4 regions of the Brevibacillus sp. FSL K6-6036 genome follow, and region 2 is predicted to be linked to each of the others. Evidence: riboswitches for the same ligand, from Rfam matches in the RefSeq annotation. Region 2 holds a riboswitch; each other region holds the start of a gene.

Region 1 (4,728 bases), 1.8 Mb from region 2:
GATTTTTCGGGTTTTGATTCACTCTCGGAGTTGGAAGCATTCGCAAAGGAATGCTTGCGGACCCGATGCCTCGTAAACAAGCAGAAGAAACGCGATAAACGGCAAAGGGGTTGAACGGATCGTGGAGCTTGAAGATCGAGTGACACTAACCCGTAAGTTGGATGAGGTAAGGAAATGGGAATCAGACCAGAACGATCTGTGGTTTTGGGAAAAGCTTGGGCGCCTCCCCTTTGTCTTTCTAGACCGGATCACGCCAAACGTGGTGCGGGACAAACTTGGCACAGCCGTCGACGAACTGGTTGCCTTTTTGGAGAACGGAGGGAAGTACCTGGTACGTGAGCGGGATATCCACACCCGCTTTCAGGAAGCGTTCCCGAGGAAGGACGAGCAGTCGCTAGAAACGCTTCCGATCAATCAGCGTCCACTCGCGCAAATGGATAAAATCGCCGCAGAGCTGAGCGAGTCGCGTGCCACCTTTGCAGCCGTACAAGGAGCCACCACAGGCTTTGGCGGCATCTTTACGCTTGCAATCGACATTCCTCTGCTGCTGGGCACCTCGCTAAAGGTACTGCAGGAGATGGCGATTTGCTACGGCTATGATCCGCAGGACAAGCGGGAGCGGCTGTTTATTGTCAAATGTCTGCAGTTCGCTTCCTCGGATATTGTAGGAAAGCAGGCGATCCTGGAGGAGCTGTCTTCTTTCGACAATCCTTCCAAAGAGCGGGATGTACTCTCTCAGCTTCAGGGCTGGCGAGAGGTAGTGGTGACCTACACGGAAAATTTCGGGTGGAAAAAGCTGTTTCAGATCGTACCGGTCGCGGGAATGCTCTTCGGCGCTTATCTGAATCGCTCGTCTGTCCGTGACGTGGCGGAGACGGGCATGATGCTGTATCGCAAGAGAAGGATTCTCGAGCGGCTTGGCACGGAGGCGTAGCTGTAGTGTGAACAAAAGCCCAAATGGCCGAATCGGCCGAACAAATTGCCCAGCCAAACGCCGAACCGAATTATTGAACCGATTTTCTGAATTGCAACCGTCCAGATTAAGTGATGCTGCCGCTCCTACGTCGTCTCCAGCTCCTCGGCGGTAATGGCAAAGATCAGGTGATCCTCCCATTTACCGTTGATTTGCAAATAGCGAAGCGACAGTCCTTCTTCGCGAAATCGGTTTTTCGCAAGAACCTTGATCGAGCCTGTATTGCGCGGCATGACCGCAGCTTGAACCCGGTGAAGCTTTGCTTCGGTAAACGCAAATCGGATGACTTCTCCTACTGCTCTGGTCATTATTCCTTTGCCGTTATGAGATTGATCGAGGAAATAGCCGAGTGTAGCGTTTTGCCAGGCTCCGCGCACGATATTGGAGAGGTTGACGCGGCCGACGAGGGTTTGATCAGGGCCGACGAAAATGCCGAACGAATAGCCTGTCCCTTCGCGAAAGCTTCGCTCTGCCTCCTCCAACTGCTGGTACTGCGCTTCAATTGTGTAAAAAGAAGCGGGGCGGATGGGTTCAAAAGGCTGCAGAAATTGGTGGTTTTGTTGCCGCAAAGAGGCCAGGGCAGGGGCATCGCTTGCAGACAAGGGACGAACAAGAAACGCAGAAGGTGCAAACATCTTCAGGTTCAGCCTCCTATTCACATATAGGGTGGATGGAAAGTTTAGCATGAATCAGGACTGTTGAAAAGAGGGAAAAGGGAGTCGCTGACAATGCCGTCCAGCAGGAGCGGCCCACTCTCGATTCAACAGTTGCCACCGGGTACGGAATTTGGTACAGTACAGGGTAAGTAAAGCTGAACAATTGCATATTGCCTTCTAAATAGAGGCGCGCTGCGGATGAGTACTTCTTTTCATCAGGAATGGGGAAAGGGAAGAGGAGAAAAGGCCAAAGCGCCGAAGTTCTGGCCGCATCCCCATTGGCGGCAGGGCTGGGGTGCTCGTGAATAATGATCATCCTGTCATAGGAGAAGTTTCTCTTATGGAGCGCTATTTACGTTTGCTTGTCCGGTATCAAAAAGCAATGAGTATAGCGTTTGCACTCATTGCTTTTTCTACATTCATTTCAAGAAAAGTGGAGGAGAAGTACTGTGAACATGATGGATGCCAATGAAATTATCTCGTTTATTCAAAAAAGCGAAAAGAAAACGCCTGTAAAGGTATACCTCAAAGGGGATTTGGACGGCATCGACTTCGGTCCCAGCGCAAAAGCCTTTTTGAACGGCGGCACGGGAGTCGTTTTCGGGGAGTGGAAGGAAATCCAGCCTGTTCTGGAGCAGCATGCGGATAAAATCGCGGATTATGTAGTGGAGAGCGACCGCCGCAACTCTGCGATTCCGCTTTTGGATACAAAAAACATTCAGGCACGCATTGAGCCAGGCGCAATCATTCGCGACCAGGTGAGCATCGGCAACAACGCTGTCATCATGATGGGAGCTTCCATCAACATCGGAGCCGTCATCGGAGAAGGCACCATGATCGACATGAACGTCGTCGTCGGCGGACGCGGAACGATCGGGAAAAATTGCCACATCGGCGCAGGTGCTGTCATTGCCGGCGTGATCGAACCGCCATCTGCGTCTCCGGTCGTTATCGAAGACGATGTCGTGGTAGGAGCAAATGCGGTCATTTTGGAAGGGGTTCGCGTCGGAAAAGGCTCCGTTGTAGCCGCAGGAGCTGTCGTTATCGAGGACGTTCCGCCGAATGTGGTAGTAGCTGGTACGCCCGCACGCATTATCAAGCAAATCGACGAAAAGACACGCTCCAAGACGGAGATCAAGCAGGAGCTGAGACAGCTGTAAGGGAGAGGGTAGGCATGGACTGGCGTTCGCTTGATCAACAATACATCGTCTCTACGTACAAAAGACTGCCGATCGCTATCGCCAAGGGCGAGGGAAATTACCTCTACGACACGAATGGCAAGGGATATCTCGATTTGTTTACCGGACTTGCCGTAAACGTGCTCGGCCACTCTCACCCGCGGATTATTCAGGCCCTGCGGGAGCAAGGGGAGCAATTTTTGCACATCTCCAATATTTTCCTCAATCCCCCTGCGATCAAGCTGGCGCAGAGGCTGATCGAGCATACCATCCCGGGGAAAGTCTTCTTTACCAATTCCGGAGCAGAAGCGACCGAGGCGGCTATCAAGCTGATTCACAAATGGACGGCTGCCGAAGGTACGGGACGCTCAGGCATCGTGGTTCTGTCCAACAGCTTTCACGGCCGGACATTGGGAGCTCTTCGCCTGACCAGACAGCCTCACGTCTATCAGGATTTTCCTCAGCCCGATTTTCCGGTCTATGAGCTGAAGGCAGGAGACATTGATCAGCTTCGCGCTGTCTGTGAGGAACGCCGTCCTGCTGCCGTTTTGATGGAGCCGGTGCTGGGCTCGGGCGGTGTCGTCCCTCTGGCTGAAAGCTATTTGCAGGAAGTGGCGGCGATCTGCCAGGCGACAGGCACTTTGTTTGCAATGGATGAGATTCAGACAGGAATGGGACGGACAGGCAAATTATTCGCTTTTCAACACGCTGCTGTGACACCGGACCTCATTCTTTTTGCCAAAGGAGTAGGGGGCGGGCTTCCGCTCGGGGGTGTCATCGCAGGCGAAAAACTGCAAGACTTGTTCAAGCCGGGTGATCACGGCACCACGTTTGCGCCGTCACCGCTCTCTGCCGCCTTGGGGAATGCAGTTCTGGACGAACTGTTGGACGCAGCGTTCCAAAGTCAATTGCAGGATGTGACGCAATACCTGTGGGATCGTTTGGAAGATCTGCGGGCAGCCTTTCCTGAGCAGCTGCAATCGCTTCGCGGAAAGGGAATGATGGTGGGAATCCCGCTCTCGGTTTCACCGGAGGAAGTAAGCCGGCTTCAGCAAAATTTGCTGGAGGAGGGGATTTTGGTCGATGTTACGCAAAAAACCATTGTCCGTTTGCTCCCGCCGCTTACGCTGACCCGCGGAGATGTCGATCGTTTTATGGAAGCCTTCACCCGCGAAATGAGCCAGTTGGCGGCCGGAAAGGAGGCGTAGCAGCGTGAGTGTTTCGACGTTTGTCCGTATCCGCAGAGATCTGCATCAAATTCCCGAGCCCGGGTTCGCGGAGTTCAAGACACAGCGTTACCTGCTCGATTATCTGGAGCAGCTCCCTGCAGAGCGGTTTGAGCTCAAGACATGGAAGACAGGCATTCTCGTAAAAGTGGCAGGCCGCAATCCGAAAAGAACGATCGCCTGGCGCGCGGACATGGACGGGCTTCCCATCACGGAAGAGACCTCCTATCCATTCCGCTCCAGGCACGAAGGGTATATGCACGCATGCGGACACGATATGCACATGGCGATTGGCCTCGGCATTCTGACGCATTTCGTCCATCATCCCATTGACGACGATCTCCTCTTTATCTTCCAGCCTGCAGAAGAAGGACCTGGCGGAGCCAAGCCGATGATGGAGAGCGAGGAGTTTGGAGAATGGCGGCCGGATTGCATTTTTGCCCTGCACATCGCTCCAGAGTATCCCGTAGGCCATATCGCGACAAAGCCAGGCATTCTGTTTGCCAACACATCCGAATTGATGATTGATCTGGTCGGAAAAGGCGGACACGCGGCATTTCCGCATAAGGCAAACGACATGGTAGTCGCGGCAAGCCATCTGGTGACCCAGCTGCAGTCGGTCATCTCCCGCAATATTGATCCGCTGGATTCGGCTGTCATTACGGTCGGGAAGATTGAGGGAGGTACGCGGCAGA
Region 2 (4,728 bases):
CCGGTGAGAACGGCCGCCAAAAGGTATAGATTCCGATACCAAAGCCCCATGTAAAATGAAACGAGGAATGCCAGCAGAAGAATGAAGCTTCCCGAGAGACCAAGCGTTGAATTCGAACGTAGAACATAATAAAACAAAAACACAACCGATATGACATCTAAGAGCAGATAGTTTTTGATTTGTTCTCTCGGGTAGAGCTTCCTTATCATTGATAGCCTCCAGAGCGGTTATCTCGTATCGAAAATCCCTATTGCACGTCTACGGAGCGTTTCCATAGGTCCAAACCTGAAACCTTGAAGCCATGCCGTTGCAAACAGTATTTGGAATACGGATATTCCGATCCAAACTACGATAATTGTCACGGAATCCAGCTTTCCGCCAAGAGCAAAACCCCAACCGTAGAAAAGAATGGAACAAATGATATTTTGCATGACATAGCAGCTTAAAGACATTTTTCCGGCATTTTCAAGAAGGCCCCAAAGCCAATTCAACTTCGTATATTGTATCATTCTTCCAATAATCGCCAAATACCCTACGGAAAGAAGGGGCGCGAATAAATAGCGAACAGGGAGATCAAAAACGCCTCCAGGGATAAAAATCAACAGGTTTAAAGGCAAGCCGATAAACATTCCCAGTTTGAAAAGCTTGTCGCGCTGTTTTTTGCCGTTCTCATCTTGAGAAAAGACCCCCGCACGCATGAAGCGAACACCAAGCAAAAATAAAAAGACATTCATGGGAATCGTGAAGATCGCTTCCAATCTAAGCGGGACGAAATGAGACAGGCGATAATGGACTTGCTGCAGCCAAGAGCCGTCTCTATAAAGAGCGATGACTTCGTCAGAACCGCGCAGTGTCATATTGGCATCAATCAGACTAATCACCAGGATCCCCAGGATGGCAGTTGCATGCAGGCTTCCAAGCACTTTCATCGTTATGGATATCAAGCGGTCGCCGCCTTTGACGATGTAGGCGACGATCATTGCAGTTATGCCATAGCTCATTAAGATGTCATACTCCATGACCAGGGTAAAATGCAGCAAGCCTTCCAGGAATAAAAGCGAGGATACCCAAATATAGATTCCAGGCCAAGCGTTCCCTTTGCGAATGGCTTGCTGATATTTTAGCTCAAGTCCAACTCCAAACATGATTGTCAACAATCCCAGCAGCTTCCCGTTGACGAGAAATAACACGATCATCCTGATGAGATCGTCTTTTGCCCACCACCCAGAATAATCATATGTCGTAAGGTAGGTAAGATCCCCCAAATGGGCGAAAATCCATATGTTTGTCCCTAACGTCCCGAGGATTGCAAAGCCTCGCAGAATATCAAGAAGACGGATTCTTTCTTTGCGTTGTTCCATATCCCTCACCCTTTTGCGTATGAATTTCATGTAGTCTTAGTGTAGCCATGAAAAGAGCGAGGGAACATTCACACCTGTAAAGAGATGTTTATGACTCGTGTCATAAAGTTTGTAACAAGCAATCAAATCAAGCCGTTTGCTGGTCGGCCTCAGCTGGTGGAATTGGCTCAAGGCTGTTTTCCAAGGGACAGGAAGAGGATGGGAGTCCCCGCTATGGTAAGTAACAAATGATAAAATACGGGTGATGCTATGTTTATAAGGAGATTGGTACCGTTCGTCGTCTGTTTCCTGCTGGCTGCTTGTGCGAGCTCTACTGTAAGCATTGATAAAATAAAAAAACTGAGCTTTCAAGTATTCTTACCGGAGTCTCTGCCGGATGGTTATACTGAACAAAAAACGCTCTTGGATCTAAATGAAGGGTCTCTCTTAATCTCGTACGTAAACAGCGATACGTACATTGAACTTCTGCAAATGAAGAAATCAACATACGACTACCATCCGATGATCGAGTGGTACGCAAATAAAGGCAACAGTCAGAAATCCGATGATCGGTTTGAGATAGTCGGCAATTATGTGGTCGATATGGATAATTCGTTAAACAAACAAGGTGTGTGGGAAGCAGTATTTCTGCCGAAACAAGACTTGGACAGTCAGACGAAATACAACGAGCTTCGCTATTATCATCTGCAGTCAAACAGCAACGAAGAAGAGCGGAAAACATTCATGGAGAGCCTCGCCCCCATACATTGATGAGAGGAATAAGTCTTTTTGCGCATACAGGAACGCAAAAAATAGTCTGCCAGCATCATTTGGAGAAAAGACCCAGGTTGACAGAATTAACATAACATTGTAAACTCAAAAACATAATTGAATATGGACCTCACTTAAAACAGTGAGGTAGAGGTTGCGATATTTAACAGTCCTTGGCGGAGTTCGAGAAAGCGTTGATGCCAGGGAGAAGGAAATGTCGCCGAAGCTTGCAATATTTCTCGGTATTGCATTGCTGGGTCTGCAGTTAAGAGCTGCAGGACTGTCTCAATAAATGACCCGATTTATTGAGTTGTGCTATCTCATCTGGGAAAAGAGAGGTATTTGGGCAACTATGTTTGTAGTGCGACCTGAGTCTATCTCAGGTCGCTTTTTGCATTTTTTCAGCCAAAAAACCAGAAGCCAAAGGAGAAAATGAACCATGAAAAAACAGTCATCATTCATAGCTATGTTTCTATCCGCTGTACTTTTGCTCGCAGGATGTGGGGCAGGCGGAGGCAGCTCGCAATCTGCCTCAACCGATGAGGGAACATTCAAGGTAGGGATGGAAGCGGGATACGCTCCGTTCAACTGGACCCAAATGGACGATTCCAACGGTGCTGTGAAAATCGACGGCAATGCGGAGTACGCAGGCGGATACGATGTAGAAATTGCGAAAAAGATTGCGGATGGCCTGGGCAAAAAATTGGTCATCGTGAAAACGGAGTGGGATGGCCTTGTTCCTGCATTAACCTCCGGCAAAATCGATGCGATCATTGCAGGGATGTCTCCAACTGCAGAGCGCAAACAAACGATCGATTTCTCGGACAACTACTATAAATCCAATTTGGTCATGGTCGTGAAAAAAGGCGGAAAATACGAGAACGCTACTTCCATCCAGGATTTCAAAGGGGCAAAAGTGACTGCCCAATTGAATACATTCCACTATTCCGTGATCAATCAAATCGAGGGCGTCGTTCAAGAGCCTGCGATGGACAACTTCCCGGCGATGCGCGTAGCGCTTGAATCCGGAATGATCGACGGTTACGTCTCTGAGCGTCCGGAAGCCGTCAGTGCCTCCACGGCCAACCCGAACTTTGCCATGGTCGAGTTTACGGATGGATTTACGACCTCGGAAGATGATACGGCCATCGCTGTCGGCGTGAAAAAAGACAGTGAATGGACGAAAAAAATCAATGAGATTTTATCCGGCATTTCGGAGGAAGAGCGTACCAGGATCATGGATACAGCCATCAAAAATCAACCAGCAGCACAATAATCGCTTGCGAACCGGCTGCATCTCCATGCAGTCGGTTTTATGCGCATAGGGCAGGGGAGCTTCCCTGCATGAACGGAGGAGAACGATGAGCTTCGAGTGGATTGTAAAAATCATTTCCGAAAACTGGCCCATGTTCCTTCGCGGAGCGGGAATGACCCTATTCATCGCTTTGCTCGGAACGATTTTGGGAGCCATCATTGGCCTATTGATCGGGCTTATCCGGACGATCCCCGTTCCGGAGCGGGGAGCCAAAAGGGCGATTTTGAAAGCAGTCAATGCCATTCTAGCTACGTATATCGAATTTTTCCGGGGAACACCGATGATTGTGCAGGCGATGGTCATCTACTACGGTTCCGCCTTGGCGTTCGGGGTTGATATGGACCGGATTCTGGCCGCCGTTTTCGTCGTGTCGATTAATACGGGAGCGTACATGGCCGAGATTGTTCGCGGCGGGATTATTTCGATTGACAAGGGACAGTTTGAAGCAGCCCATGCGATTGGGATGAATCACGTGCAAACGATGATGAATGTCGTGCTGCCGCAAGTGATTCGCAATATCCTGCCGGCAACGGGGAACCAGTTTGTCATCAATATCAAGGATACTTCCGTACTCAATGTCATTTCGGTCACCGAATTGTATTTCACGACCAAATCGATTGCCGGGAATAACTTCAGATATTTCGAGTCCTTTTTTGTTGCGTGTGTGATGTATTTCATCATGACCCTGATCGTCACGAAAATTTTGCGCTATTTCGAAAGAAAGCTGGAAGGCCCGGACAATTACGCCGTAATGGCGAATCCCGTGCAGGCAGAAGGCAAGAAATAATCGAGGAAGGAGGCGAGCATATGGAGGCCATCATAGAAATTAAACACGTCAACAAATACTTTGGCAGTCACGAGGTATTAAAGGACATCGATTTTTCGGTCAAAAAAGGAGAAGTCGTTACGATTATCGGTTCCTCCGGATCGGGCAAATCAACGCTGCTTCGATGCATCAATCTATTGGAAAAGCCGAGCGGCGGGGAAATTATGTATAAGGGTGAAAACATTTTAGACGAGAAGCACGACATTTTCACCTACCGCCGAAAGCTGGGCATGGTATTCCAGCAGTTTAACCTGTTCAATAATCACAATGTGCTGAGCAATTGCGTGGTCGGGCAAGTAAAGGTGTTAAAGCGATCCAAGGATGAAGCTGAAAAAGTCGCGATGAAGTATCTCAAAATTGTCGGGATGGACAAGTATGTGAACGCCAGGCCGAATCAATTGTCGGGCGGGCAAAAGCAGCGCGTGGCCATTGCGCGGGCTCTTTCCATGGAGCCGGATGTGATGCTGTTCGATGAA
Region 3 (4,728 bases), 1.2 Mb from region 2:
CGGGCGACGAGGTGCTGGTGGTCGAGCCCTGCTACGTATCATACGAGCCGGTTATCCGGCTGGCTGGCGGGGAGCCTGTCTTCCTGCGGACGAACGCTGAGCAGCAATTCAAGCTGACGCCGGAGGAGCTGGAAGCCCACATCAGCCCGCGGACCAAAGCGATTATCTTCTGCTACCCGAACAACCCGACGGGCAGCACGATGACTGCCGAGGAGTGGAGCAAGCTGCTTCCGGTGATTGAAAAGCAGGATCTGCTGGTCATCTCCGACGAGATTTACGCCGAGCTGACCTATGGAAGAATGCACGACAGCATCGCGGCTCTGCCGGGGATGAAGGACCGGACGATCTTGATTTCCGGCTTTTCCAAGGCATTTGCGATGACGGGATGGCGGCTCGGCTATGTCTGCGCTTCTCCCGACCTGCTTGCGGGGATGCTGAAAATCCATCAGTACACGATGCTGTGCGCGCCGGTAATGGCTCAAATGGCTGCCTTGGAAGCGCTGCGTCACGGACAGGCAGACATGGAGCGGATGGTGGAGAGCTACCGTCAGCGCCGCAATTTCGTCGTTCAAGGGTTTCAGGACATCGGCCTGGCCTGCCATGAGCCGGAGGGAGCCTTCTACGCGTTTCCTTCCATTCGCTCTACGGGCCTGGAGGCAGCCGAATTTGCCGAACGCCTGCTGATGGAGGAAAAGGTGGCAGTGGTGCCGGGTGATGTGTTTGGCGACTGCGGCAAGGGCCATATTCGCTGCTCCTATGCGACTTCGCTGGAACAGCTGCAAAAGGCGCTGGAGCGGATGGGACGTTTTGTCCAAAAGGTTTCTGCCAAATAAGATTGGCGTGCATGGAAAAAGGCCGGGAGCTGATCCCGGCCTTGCCTGTTGGATGGTGAGCACATCATTGCAGGAGAGCAGGAGAGCCGCCGCTTATGATTGCTCGTTGGTCAAATCCACTTTGTGCAGCGGAACGACCTTGGTTTTTTTCGTGTATTTGTAGCCCAGCCAGACGAGGATGAAGAGCGGCAGGCCGATGTACGATACAAGTGCGCCGCCCCAGTCGATCGTCTCGCCGGTAAAGGCGGTGTAGTTTTGGCCAAGCACGACGATGAGGCAGATGATGAAGGCGAGGATCGGTCCAAACGGGAACCATTTCGCCCGGTAAGGCAGTTGCTTCAGATCGTAGCCTTGTGCCAGATACGCCTTGCGGAAGCGGTAGTGGCTCACCGCAATCCCGAGCCAGGCGATAAAGCCGGACATCCCGGAAGCATTCAAGAGCCAGACGTAGACGGTGCCATCCCCGAACAGCGAGGACAGAAAGGCAAACATCCCGATAAGCGTTGTCAGCAGGAGGGCGTTGGTCGGCACGCCACGGCTGTTCACTTTGGCAAAAAGCTTGGGAGCTCTTCCTTCTTTGGCGAGAACATACAGCATCCGCGTAGACGCGTACATCCCGGAGTTGCCCGCCGAGAGGACGGATGTCAAAATGACGGCGTTCATGACAGAAGCGGCAAAGGCAAACCCCGCTTTTTCAAACACCAGCGTGAACGGGCTGACTGCAATGTCCGTAATGTCGCTGTTTATGAGATTCGGATTGTCGTACGGGATCAGCATCCCGATGACGAAGATCGCAAAAATATAGAACAGCAGGATGCGCCAAAAGATTTGCTTGATGGCTTTCGGAATGTTGCGGGCCGGGTCCTCGCTCTCGCCTGCGGCAATCCCGACCAGCTCGGTTCCCTGGAAGGAAAAGCCGGCGATCATGAAGACGCCGAGCATCGCCATAAAGCCGCCGCTGAACGGCGCATCTCCCTTGGTAAAGTTGTGGAAGCCGACTGCTTCGCCGCCCATAATGCCAAAAATCATCAATACGCCGACGATGATAAAGATGATGACCGTACTTACTTTGATCAAGGAAAACCAATATTCGGATTCGCCGTATCCTTTTACTGATAACATATTTAAGCCAAACATAAGGACGAGGAAAAGCGCGCTCCAGAGAATGGACGGCGTGTCCGGGAACCAGTATTTCATGATGAGCGCACCGGCTGAAAGCTCGACGGCAATCGTGATCGCCCAGTTGTACCAGTAATTCCATCCGAGCGCGAAGCCGAGGGACGGATCGACAAATTTGGACGCATAAGTGCTGAAGGAGCCGGATACCGGCATGAACGCCGCCATCTCACCGAGGCTCGTCATCAGGAAAAAGACCATCAGGCTGATCGCTATATAGGCAACCAAAGCACCGCCCGGACCGGCAGAGTGAATGGAGCCGCCGCTCGCCAGGAAAAGTCCGGTACCGATCGATCCGCCGATGGCGATCATCGTCAAGTGACGGGCTTTCAATCCGCGTTGCAATTGATTGGAAGACATAAAATAAAAACACGACCTTTCTCTTGATTTGCGGGAAGGAAGGCCGGAAATAAAAATACCACCACAAGCCAAAAACGGCAAAAGGGCGGTATGATCCAATCCCCACCAAGCCTTCACGGAAGATAGCACACCACGCTTGCTCGGCTGGCAAACGTGACAGTTCTGTCCCTTGTCGGGTACAGCCCCAGCCTGTGTGTACAGAGAATACACGGCAGACTTCGGCAGCTTTTCCTTCTTCTGGAGTCATCAATCTTCTCTGGATCTCGTACAGAATAATATAAAAGCCGCGACCTCTATCCTCATCGTGTCTGATGAGGATAATTGCTATGAGATTATGTTATGGTTCAAGTATATGGGTTTTTCCTTTAAAATCAAGTGTGATTTTGTGGCAGTGAGGTCCGGGACATCGCGACGGTCTATTATTTTTGGTTTATCGAAGCTGGAGAAGGGTACGAAGGAAAAGAGGGCCATGCTCTGACAGTATGAAGATTATGGTGTGGATATGACAGCTAATGGGATCGCAGGCTGCAAAAAAATGTGTAACAGATGCTACAAAAACCATCTAGTCATCTGAGTCTTTATTCATGGTAAAATAGTACCATAATTAGGAATGTTAGATGTCTTCCCTTCAAAGACACTGCACAGCTCGAACGCAAATAAAGGAAAGAGGTGAGCCGTTTTCATGAAGCGGAGTCTGCATCGACTGTTTTTGATGTGCCTCGCATTTCTGATCTGCTTTACCGGTTTTTCGCTGGAATGGACAAGCAGTCCTGCTATGGCTGCGTCGGCGGTAAATCGCACGAACGATCCGTTAAACGGGGATTGGTCCAAGCCGTATGCCGTAAAGTACGATACGACAGAGGCCGATCTGATGGTCCGGGTCGGGGATATCGACAATCTGGGCGGAGGCTGGCCGAACGGCTACGATCCATTTTCGGGAAAAAGCACAGGGGCCCCATATCCGAAAGTAACTCACCAGCCGACCGATCCGGCAGGAACGGACCAGCTGATGGTGATCAGCTCCTTTCAATATCCGGATTTGCGGAACCCCAAAAATGATGCCAATGATCATGTGGCGGACGGCTATACCCGAAACAATTACAGCAAGACAGCCAATCCGGTCGTTCCCATCAAGGTAACCTTTGACACGAAAAACACCCCGATCGAAGGGGCCATTCTCCAGATGTTCATCAATGACTATCAGCCGCGGAAGTATCCGGGGCGGGTCAAATATACAGCCGAGCTGAACGGCGTCCGGGCGCCGTTTCTGGAGAACGTTATCAACTCGCTCAACCAGCATGGGCCGATCGGAAAGCTGATCAGCGTCCAAATTCCGGATGAATACCTGCCGCTCTTGAAGGACGGAAGCCTGACCATCCTTCTCGATGACAAGACGACGCGAAATCCGTACGGAGACGGCGCAGCCATCGATTTTGTCAAGCTGCTGATCAATCTCGGAGAGTACAAGCACACCGGTACGATCAAAGGCAAGGTTACGGATTCGGGCTCGCCTCCCAAGCCGCTCGCGGGTGCTGTCGTATCTGCCGGGGGAATTGTTTCGGCAGTGACGAATGCGAAAGGCGAGTACATCCTCCAGGATGTCCCCGCAGGTCTGGTCTCTGTGGAAGCGGCCAAGGACGGGTACATCCCGCAGCTCAAGCTGATTGAAAACTTTGAGGCAGGAGACACCGCTATACTGGACTTTCAGCTCGCCCCGCAGCCAAGCGACAACGCCTACCTGCAAAATCTGACGGTAAAAGGGGAGACACTGGTCCCGCTTGAGCCCGGCTTTGACAGGTCGCAAGGCAGCTATGACGTTCATTTGAACAGCCATGTCCAAACTGTTGCGATCACCCCCACGCTCGAAGACAGCAGGGCGAGCATGACCGTAAACGGAGAGGGTCATCAGAGCGGCACCCCCAAGGTGATCCCGGTCAAGCCGGGTGCGACCAAGGTCACGATCGTCGTCACGGCGCAGGACGGAAAGACGAAACGCACATACGAGGTGACGGTCCATACGCCGCTCACATCGGTGGACCTCGCCCGTTCCCTGTCCAAATCGGCGATCAAGCTGGGGGAAACGAGTGTAATCCGCTACACGGTCACGCCCAAGTCCTTTTCGACTGAGGGATTGGCCGACAAACCCGCCGGCAGAGCAACGGGGATTCGTCCGTTCTTTTTGCTGAATCAGCCGTTTGTCTACTCAAAAGGCTATGACATCGGTTATGAACTGGACAAAGTGAAGGTGAACGGAAAGGGGAATTCGAACAACGGCGGACTTGCTTTGGGTGGAAGAGGAAAAAGCCATTTTCTCAGTGTGATGAGATCGGGCTATAGCGGCGAAGTGTCTGTCAACCAA
Region 4 (4,728 bases), 1.7 Mb from region 2:
CATACTACTATATCAAGTAACAAACCAGACCGCATTCTCTCGCAGGCCTCGGTGCAAAACCTTTGCAAAAAGGGACAAGCACCGGCCGCCTGTGCTAGAAAAGGAGGCATCCCGGTGAAAGAACAGGAACAACTCGGGGCACTGCTCCCCTCCCGTGTCATTACCGACATCGAACGCATTCACATGCCCTACCTGGGCTATCATCTGCTTCGCGAAAAACTGACAAGCACTCTTTTGGGAGAAAGCGAGCAAGCCATTCTCCACTGGCTGGGAAAAGACATTGGCCGTCAGATTCCGATCCAGTCCGCAGCGGGCCTCGTCATGCCTTTTATCAGGCTGGGCCTCGGCAAGCTGGATGTCCTGGAGGAGGGAGAGCGTCATTATCGATATCGATTGACGCACACGATTTTTTCATACATGCCGCCTGAACGAATTTTGCGCTCTCTGGCCCTGGAATGCGGAATCATTGCCGGAGCCGTCAACAGGTGGCAGGGCAGGGAGCCGGAGGTGCGAATGGAGCTGGCCGAGAAGGGGAGCGTCTTGATCTCTTTGGCTGTTTGAATGCGTGATTCTTCTGGTGCCATCACCTGAACAAAAGTCCCGGATCAGCTTCCCTATATTTATATAGAAGAAACAGGAAAATGGAATCAAATGCGCCTCGCTGCAATGAACAGCCAGACGGTCATATTTAACCCCCCTCTTCAACGAAAAGGGGGGAGGCGACTCTTGTATGTGGTTGTGCTTACAAACTGTGCACCACGGCTTCTTCGCTTACGTCCAAGCCGTAGGCCGTATGCAAGCTGCGAACTGCCAGTTCCGTAAGTTCTGCGGGAATCACGCAAGAAACCTTGATGTCGGAGGTGGATACCATTTTGATCGTGATGTCCTGCTCGGCCAAGACGCGGAACATCTCGGCGGCAACCCCCGGATTGTTCACCATGCCGGCACCGACGATCGATACCTTGGTCAGGCCCTCTTCATGATCGACTTTTTCAAAGCCAAGCTCTGCCTGATTGGAGGAGAGGGTTTCCAGCGCTTTTGGCAGGTCGCTGGCAGCCACCGTGAACGAGATGTTCGTCACGTCCGCATCATAGGAGCTTTGGATAATGATGTCTACGTTTACCTGGTTGTCAGCCAGCGTATTGAAGAGGCGGGACAGGGTTCCCACTCGCGCAGGCATGCCCACGACCGTCAGTTTTGCCACATCTTCATCATGTGCCACGCCGCTTACTACTCTTCCTGTTTCCATATTGGCAACCTCCTCTACGTACGTACCTTCTTCAGCCGTAAAACTGGATCGGACGACGAGCCGCACTTTGTATGTTTTGGCCGCTTCCACAGAGCGCGGGTGAAGAACACCGGCCCCCAGATTGGCCAGCTCCAGCATTTCGTCATATGAGATACTGTCCAGCTTTTGCGCGGACGGAACGACCCGCGGATCGGCCGTATACACGCCGGCCACATCCGTAAAGATCTCGCATCTGTCGGCATTCAGGCCGGCTGCAAGCGCTACGGCAGAAGTATCGGAACCGCCTCGTCCCAATGTGGTTATTTCTCCTTCGGCACTGACCCCTTGAAACCCTGCCACAATGACGACACGTCCCCGGGCCAGTTCCTTTTGAATCCGCTCGGTTTTGATTTCCGTGATCCGCGCTTTGCTGTGGATCGCTTCTGTTGTGACACCAGCCTGCCAGCCGGTGAGAGAAATGGCGTCATAGCCGCGCTGATGCAGAGCCATGGACAAAAGTGCGATGGAGACCTGTTCACCTGTCGCCAAGAGCATATCCATCTCGCGCTCCGAAGGGTAGGCGGAAATTTGTTTGGCCATATCCACCAGCACATCTGTCGACTTGCCCATCGCGGATACGACAATGACCATATCATGGCCCGCTTTTTTATATTCAATAATCCGGTCTGCTACTCGAAAAATGCGTTCAATGCTACCAACGGAGGTCCCTCCGTATTTCTGCACGATCAACCCCATGCGGCTTCTCTCCCTTTTCCTTGAATAGACCAATGTCTCTATGGATATTCTCTGTCGAAACGAAACGTTGCATGAGTCTTTTCCTTATCAAAAAAGGCAACGACAAGGAAAATACCTGCCGTTGCCTACGTAATAGACAATATCGGTTCCTCCTTCCCTGGACCACGCAAGCCGCTGGCACAAAGCATGACAGTACAGCCCCTGTCATCTACACGCAGCAGACTCGTGAGATAGCTCTCCATCCGGCAATGGGGTATTGCTCGGATGACAGTCCTGTATTTGTTCAACACAGGCCCAGCACGCAAGGAAGCGGGTCTTCCCTCCGTACTTCGGCGAATCCCCCTTTCCGCTACCCGTCAACGATCCCGATCTCAGGGTGGTACTCATGGTTTTCGCGCCTCTACCTCACTCCAATAAAGGGAAGTGAGGTTACATATTCTGTTTGAAAGGGATTATATCACGCAAAAGGCAACGGTTCAAATATTATTTTGAACAATTTCTCAGCTCACATCTTCCTGAGATGGGCGATAATCTCCCGGGCCAGCTTGTCGCCAATCCCGAGCTGCCTGAAATCCTCGACAGTCGCCTCTTTCATCTTTTTCAGCGAACCAAAATGCTGGAACAGAAGCTTGCGCCGTTTTTCGCCGATGCCGGGAATGTCGTCCAACTGGGAAGAGAGCATCGTCTTTGTCCGGGCCTGCCGGTGAAACGTAATCGCAAATCGGTGGACCTCATCCTGCACGCGCTGGAGCAGGTAAAACTCATAGCTGTCCCGCTTCAGCTCGACCGGCTCGGGCGGATTCCCATAGAGGAGCTGGGCAGTCTTGTGCTTTTCATCCTTGGCCAGACCGCATACCGGGATGTAGAGCCCCAATTCATTTTCCAGCACATCCATCGCAGCGCTGATCTGTCCTTTGCCTCCGTCAATTACGATCAGGTCGGGCAGCGTCTGGTTTTCCTTCAGCAGGCGCGTGTACCGGCGCCGGACTACCTCGCGCATCGAGCCGTAGTCATCCGGCCCCTCGACGCTTTTGATCTTGAATTTCCGGTACTCTTTTTTGTCCGGGCGTCCATCCGTAAACACGACCATCGCAGAGACCGGCTCTGTCCCCTGAATGTTGGAGTTGTCAAACGCTTCGATCCGGTGCGGGGTTCCGATCCCGAGAATATGGCCCAGATTGTGCACAGCCTGAATCGTCCGGGCATCGTCCTTGGACATGAGCGCAAATTTCTCCTGCAGGGCGATGCGGGCATTCTCGCTGGCCATCTGCACCAGCTCCCGCTTTTTGCCGCGCTTCGGCGCATGCACCTTCACGCCCAGCCACTCGGCGAGCAGCTCCGGATCGCTTTCCTCCGGCAGCAGGATTTCCCGGGGGAGGGCATTCTGCTTGTCAAAGTAAAACTGGCTGACGTAGGACATGAAATCCTCTTTTTCGCCGCCGTAGTAAGGAAAAGAGGTCGTATCCCGCTCAATCATTTTGCCTTGCCTCATATAGAAAACCTGGACGCACATCCAGCCTTTCTCTACAGAAAATCCGATGATGTCGCGGTCGACCGTATCGGTGAAGGTCACCTTTTGCTTCTCCATGACCGCCTCGATGCTGCGGATCTGGTCACGGTACTCCTTGGCCCGTTCAAACTCCATATTCTCCGCCGCCTGCTGCATTTTCTCCGTCAACTGCTTTTTCATTTCCTCGTGGCCGCCGTCGAGAAAACGGGCAATCTCCTCGACCAGCCGCTGATTCTCCGCCGCCTCTACCTCGTACACACAAGGCGCCAGACATTGTCCCAAATGGTAGTAGAGACAGACCTGCTTCGGCATCGTTTTGCACTTGCGCAGCGGGTAGAGTCGATCCAGCAGCTTTTTCACCTCGGAAGCCGCGCCCGCGTTCGCGTACGGACCGAAGTAACGTGCCTTGTCCTTCAGCACTTTGCGGGTAATCTCCAGCCGCGGCTGCGCTTCGTTGGTGATCTTGATGTAGGGGTACGTCTTGTCGTCCATCAGTTTGACATTGTAGCGCGGATTGTGCTTTTTGATCAGATTGCACTCCAGGATGAGCGCTTCGATCGCTGAAGAGACGACGATGTATTCAAAATCGGCAATCTCGCTGACCAACAGCTGCGTCTTGCCGTCATGGCTTCCGGTAAAATAGGAGCGAACGCGGTTTTTCAGCACTTTGGCCTTGCCCACGTAAATAATTTCGCCCTCTTCGTTCTTCATCAGGTAGCAGCCCGGCTTATCCGGCAGGACTGCCAGCTTGTCTTTCAAGGAGCTGTTCACGGCTGCTCCCTCCCTTTCATGTACTCTCTACTCTCATAGACCGCTTCTGCGGTGCTGGGCAAGCGGTTGTTCCAGTGTATAAAAATCATCCTCCAGAGCGCTCATCCGCTCCAGCATCAGCTTGCGGCAATCCTCACAAAAAAATCAAGCATCTGCTCTGCGGCCAGACGCCCCAGCTCTTCTCCCCGCTCATCCTGAAAATACAACTGAACCTGGTTGATCACATGCTCTCTCTGTTCACGTGGAAACTTTGTCATTTTCACCTGAGTTCCTCCTCCCGCTCATTTGTCACACGTTTCTTTCATAAAAGATTTTGCAGGAAAACCATGTATGGCAATCTCGGTACATCGAGGTGACTGGCTCAAATTTGAAATGCGCACCGAATTCCCCCGCACACATCTGAAAAAAGCAGATTGAGGGAACATACGTTGTCCTTCCATGTTACCATGTTTTCAGTGAAAAC

What was found. Region 2 has a riboswitch for lysine ahead of NST37_RS24555 (transporter substrate-binding domain-containing protein). Riboswitches for the same ligand answer to the same signal wherever they lie in the genome.
Region 1: another riboswitch for lysine. It lies ahead of dapD (2,3,4,5-tetrahydropyridine-2,6-dicarboxylate N-acetyltransferase); the one in region 2 lies ahead of NST37_RS24555 (transporter substrate-binding domain-containing protein).
Region 3: another riboswitch for lysine. It lies ahead of NST37_RS05685 (amino acid permease); the one in region 2 lies ahead of NST37_RS24555 (transporter substrate-binding domain-containing protein).
Region 4: another riboswitch for lysine. It lies ahead of NST37_RS07900 (aspartate kinase); the one in region 2 lies ahead of NST37_RS24555 (transporter substrate-binding domain-containing protein).

What each region holds. Positions count from the first base shown of each region.
Region 1 is NZ_CP150173.1:3,295,179-3,299,906, reverse strand. Features, by position in the region: gene NST37_RS16575 (hypothetical protein) at 1-114, shown strand, start outside; gene NST37_RS16570 (EcsC family protein) at 122-934, shown strand; gene NST37_RS16565 (GNAT family protein) at 1,060-1,608, opposite strand; lysine riboswitch at 1,804-1,988, shown strand; gene dapD (2,3,4,5-tetrahydropyridine-2,6-dicarboxylate N-acetyltransferase) at 2,079-2,789, shown strand; gene NST37_RS16555 (acetylornithine transaminase) at 2,804-4,015, shown strand; gene NST37_RS16550 (N-acetyldiaminopimelate deacetylase) at 4,020-4,728, shown strand, end outside.
Region 2 is NZ_CP150173.1:5,056,120-5,060,847, reverse strand. Features, by position in the region: gene NST37_RS24570 (sensor histidine kinase) at 1-209, opposite strand, end outside; gene NST37_RS24565 (DUF418 domain-containing protein) at 228-1,361, opposite strand; gene NST37_RS24560 (hypothetical protein) at 1,833-2,111, shown strand; lysine riboswitch at 2,252-2,437, shown strand; gene NST37_RS24555 (transporter substrate-binding domain-containing protein) at 2,551-3,387, shown strand; gene NST37_RS24550 (amino acid ABC transporter permease) at 3,473-4,213, shown strand; gene NST37_RS24545 (amino acid ABC transporter ATP-binding protein) at 4,234-4,728, shown strand, end outside.
Region 3 is NZ_CP150173.1:1,091,730-1,096,457, forward strand. Features, by position in the region: gene NST37_RS05680 (aminotransferase) at 1-833, shown strand, start outside; gene NST37_RS05685 (amino acid permease) at 927-2,369, opposite strand; lysine riboswitch at 2,485-2,673, opposite strand; gene NST37_RS05690 (cadherin-like beta sandwich domain-containing protein) at 3,052-4,728, shown strand, end outside.
Region 4 is NZ_CP150173.1:1,572,890-1,577,617, reverse strand. Features, by position in the region: gene NST37_RS07905 (DUF2507 domain-containing protein) at 115-561, shown strand; gene NST37_RS07900 (aspartate kinase) at 743-1,984, opposite strand; lysine riboswitch at 2,208-2,395, opposite strand; gene uvrC (excinuclease ABC subunit UvrC) at 2,490-4,265, opposite strand; gene NST37_RS07890 (DUF2164 family protein) at 4,382-4,522, opposite strand.